Regions from separate parts of the Paenibacillus sp. ClWae2A genome, predicted to be linked through region 1. Evidence: predicted binding sites of a transcription regulator. Region 1 holds the regulator's gene; the other holds the start of a gene.
The links. Region 1 encodes LexA, which represses DNA repair genes until DNA is damaged. Its sites were predicted from a motif close to CGAACATATGTTCG; they were not measured.

Region 1 (2,414 bases):
TTATGAAGGCAGCTGCGGAGCATTTGACTCCTGTAACCCTGGAGCTAGGGGGCAAGAGTCCTGCTATTGTGCACAGTGATGCAGATCTGAAGCTGGTGGCCCAGCGTATTGTTCGTGGTAAGTTCCTGAATGCGGGGCAAACATGCGTTGCTCCGGATTACTTGCTTGTGCATGAACAAGTTCATGATGAACTGATCGATATGATTGGCGCAGAGATCAAAGATAAATTTGGGGATGATGTGTTACAGAACGCTGATTTCCCGCATATTGTTAATGCGCGTAACTTTGATCGGTTGTCGAAATTCCTCACAGATGGCAAAACGCTAATAGGTGGACGTTCTGTACGTGAGCAGTTGCTGATTGAGCCGACGGTAATTGGAGATGTGAACTGGGAGTCATCTGTCATGCAAGAAGAGATCTTTGGTCCCATTCTTCCTGTATTTACGTACAGTGACCTGAACCCCATGCTAGATGAGATTGTTCGCCGGCCAAAACCATTGGCGCTATATCTCTTCACACAGGATGAGCAACTGCAGGAACAGGTTCTGAATCAAGTATCCTTCGGTGGGGGATGTATTAATGACACACTTTCTCATATGACTTCACACTATCTCCCGTTTGGTGGTGTAGGAGAGAGCGGCATGGGCTCATATCACGGACAACAGAGCTTTGATGTGTTCTCGCATCACAAGAGTGTTCTGAAACGCAGTGAATAATTAGCAGTTAAAACAATATAAAAATACAAAAGAGGTTGTCTTGTTCATCAGGACAACCTCTTTTGTATTTCATTGCATCTAGTTTTGTTACTCAAGTTAAATATTAATGAATATCTCGGAAAAGGCCAATGACTTTACCCAGAATACTAACGTGTTTCAAACGTAAAGGTTCGAAGGTCGCATTCTCCGGTTGAAGGCGAATATGATCTTTCTCTTTATAGAACGTTTTCACTGTAGCTTCATCGTCTTCAGTCATTGCAACAACGATATCACCGTTATCAGCAGTTTGCTGTTGACGGACAATAACGTAATCCCCATTAACGATTCCAGCTTCCACCATACTATCTCCCACTACCGAAAGCATAAACACTTTTTGTTCGCCTACATAATGTGTAGGAAGGGGGAAGTAGTCTTCAATGTTCTCGGTTGCAGTGATTGGAACCCCGGCTGTAACCTTACCAACGACAGGAATACGTGCAACGCTATGAGCAAATTGATGAGAATGCTCAGATTCTTCCTGGCTCAAAAGCTCAATGGCTCTTGGCTTGGTAGGATCGCGCCGGATCAAACCTTTTTTCTCCAAACGATCCAAATGTCCATGTACTGTTGAGCTGGAAGCCAGTCCAACAGCTTCCCCAATTTCCCGTACGGAAGGAGGATACCCCTTCAACCGGACTTCATTTCGTATAAACTCCAGAATAGCCTGCTGCCTGCTGGATATCTTCGACATACCGTATCAACCCCATTTTAGTAACGTTTGGGAAAATTATAACATAGAACCTCCGTTCGTACAAACATAAGTTCTAAATAAAATAGCATTAAATCAGTGTTTTTTAACTTATAGAACAGAATTTGTCCAAAAGTCAGAGCATAATACTGCAAATGCCTTTGCAAAAGGATTTCAAATAAGATATTTCCCCTTCAAAAAAGAAGCGAACAATTGTTCTGAAAATCTATTGAACAAAACAAGTGTTCGTGTTATATTGATTTCAACAGATAGGAACAAACGTTTGGAGGCGGGTATTTAATGAGATATTCTACTTATCAAAGCATTTATGAACCGATGAATTCGGAACTGGTGAAGTCTAACATAGGGAATTACAAGAAGGTTTTAGAACGTTTCAAGATTTCTTCATGGATGTTAAAGGTAGCCATTACCTCTTTGATTATATTTATTGGATGCAGCACTGTTATAACTGTATTTGCTGGCAATGAGAATGATGTTTTGCCTGGAGGAAAGATAGCTGTTTCACAAGGGGAAACATTATGGAGTATTTCTTTGGAACATAAACCGACGAATATGGATACACGTATTTATATAGAAGCAATTAAGAAAGTGAATCAACTTTATACGACTTCCATCCAAGTGGGTCAAGTACTAGTTCTACCGCAATTTGCAGAATAAAATGCACATCAATGAGTGTTAACGCGTGTCAGCTTGACAAGCTGCCTTTATCATGGCAAAGTTAATATGACTTTGTATTTTTGGAGGGGACAAGCTTGGATATAGATAGTCTGGTAGCACGTATTAACGAATTGGCTCGTAAGCAAAAGTCCACTGGATTGTCGGAGGAAGAACTTGCTGAACGTGCCGAGCTAAGAGAGATTTATTTGAGTAATATTCGCAGTAATTTCAGACAACAATTAGATACCATTGAGATTGTTGATGATGAGAATGACAAAGGCCACCAAGGCAAA
Region 2 (2,414 bases), on a different contig from region 1:
CAACTGACGAACAAGTACCGCCATATCCCGATAACGCGCACCTTCGTTTTGCGCCAGGCGCCGCATCTCACGCAGTGCTCCCTCCATCTCAGCTCGACGGTTCTCCGCTGCAACCAGTCGGATTCCGGAATCACGGCCATCACTTTTCCACCGAATTCGGCGGTCGAAACCAGCCTCCAGATGAGCAAGTCCCGGACGATCCTTGTATCTCGGTGGAATCTCCGAATCTAGCACGGTTATATCGCTCGGTACACCCAGTTCGTCAGCCATTCCTTTCAGACGCGCATAGGCACTTGCCGTAGGATAGAATAGTTCCAGTTCTCCAGGCAGTGCGCCATGATCATAAGGACGATCCAATGTCAGTGCAATCGTCACGGAAGAGGACTGCAACATCAGCCGACCAATCACACTCATCTCCTGTGGCGTGAATCCCTGAAAACCATCAATCCAGATCTGGGCATCCTGCAGCAATGCACTTTCCGACAAACGATCTGTCAGCTCGGTCAACGTATCTTCATCATCAATATATAAATTGGTCAGTTCCTGTTCATAGTCACGATATATCAGATTCAAGTCATGCAACTTGTCCTCCAGAATTGGCGAAGTGGATGAGGTATTCCCTCCAGACAGCCCTTCTTCCAGCAAAGATGGATCAACTTCATAACGTTTAAATTCACTATATAAATCATTTAATTCGCCTATAAAACCCAGCTGGCTGCCGGATGCACCAAACAGCTTCAATTCTTCTTTACGGCGCTGGATGACTTTGTAGAGCAGCATCTTTTTGCCTTCGGCTCCGATTGGAATACGAGCAGAACCGCCTGCCTCCTGCATTACACGATAGGCTAAACGGCGAAAGCCGAGCACTTCTGCACGCATGGTACCTTTAATTGCTCCAGAAGACACCAATGCCTGCTCTGTTCGAAAGGAACTCTGTTCGGGAACGAGTAAAATTAAAGGTTTACCTTGCGGCTCCTTTTGAAGCAGGGTTGTAATTTCCCGGGTAATCAGCGAGCTTTTACCGCTGCCTGCCCGGCCAATAACAAAACGAACGGACATGTCTAATCCTCCAAACCACACGTACAAGATTTTAATTCCCAGTATAACATATCTGACTTGGTTCGGAACATACGTTTGCCACTATCCGGTAAAACCGGAGATCATCTCCGTTAACACAGCAAAACAGCAAAAAGCCCACAGCTATCAGGCTGTGGACTTTTGACTTGATCTATAGATTAAATTAAAGATAATTTACACTTGCCACTCCGATGACAGAACAACCCTTCGATCGCTGTTATTCCCAGATTTTTTTGATTCAATTTTAAAAGTGAAAAAATCCGAGAATAAAGGCGATGATGATGCTTCCGAAGCAGCTTTCCTTCAGAGAGCTTTTAGCTCCACTTCTTCAGGTTATTTCTATCCTCTACGATATCGTGTAAATGTTTAGTCCAATCTATACAGTTAAATTAGAACTGAAATCATACGATTAATTCTTTTTACTACGCACTTCGAAAATAGCAAATTTCAGGTAATGTCCTTCATCCACGCCCAAAATTTGCGGGTGGTCCTTACCGGCTGCCTTCCAGTCGATTAGACGCAACACTTTGCCTGCATCTTCTGCTGCATCCGCAATTGTATCCAGGAAGAGGTCTGGACGCATGTGATACGAACAGCTGGCTGTTACCAAATATCCGCCCTCATTGACCAATTTCATTCCTTGCAGGTTGATATCCTTATATCCACGGCATGCACCTTTGACTGCTGATTTCGTTTTGGCAAATGCAGGAGGATCGAGGATGACCACATCAAATGTTTTACCGCCAGCTGCCAGCGCTTTGGATGTATCCACTTTCTGTTCGCCTGCACGCGCACGTGCAGTACGTTCATCCAGTCCTTTCACTTGTTCACGCAAGTACTGGAATGCATCAGCCACTACGAACTCGACCCGGTCGGTGAAACCGTTCAGCTCCACATTTGTTCGTGCACTCTCAATGGCATGCTCCGAAATATCAAGACAAGTCACTTTTTTGGCTCCATACTTGCAAGCATTCAAGGTAAAACTGCCCGTGTGTGAGAAACACTCCAGTACGGTGGCACCGTCCCAATAAGGGAATGTAACTACTTTACCGCTTTTATTCACAGGCAAGAGCTGCTCTATGCCATCCTGCTCGGTCGTTTGTAGTGTAATTCCACTCTTGTAGCCCCAACCCTTCATGAGCGGTTCGATGGCTGCACGATTCTCACGTTGGTCGAAGAAGTAACCTGTCTTCTGCCCTTCCACGATATCCACTTTAATGAGTAGTCCATTCTCTGTAACGGTGACATGTCGTGGGCACTCTCCGTGCAGCGGACCTTTGGTCTGCTCCAGACCTTCCAGTTCACGAATCGAGACATCACTACGCTCATATATGCCT

Region 2: the regulator LexA is predicted to act here: its motif matches at 1,124-1,137, upstream of addB (helicase-exonuclease AddAB subunit AddB).

Annotation. Positions count from the first base shown of each region.
Region 1 is NZ_JAULSQ010000001.1:1,089,988-1,092,401, reverse strand. It holds gene QVE09_RS04540 (aldehyde dehydrogenase) at 1-716, shown strand, start outside; gene lexA (transcriptional repressor LexA) at 820-1,446, opposite strand; gene QVE09_RS04530 (LysM peptidoglycan-binding domain-containing protein) at 1,744-2,121, shown strand; gene QVE09_RS04525 (DUF896 domain-containing protein) at 2,217-2,414, shown strand, end outside.
Region 2 is NZ_JAULSQ010000003.1:499,442-501,855, forward strand. It holds gene addB (helicase-exonuclease AddAB subunit AddB) at 1-1,059, opposite strand, end outside; gene QVE09_RS13490 (class I SAM-dependent rRNA methyltransferase) at 1,487-2,414, opposite strand, start outside.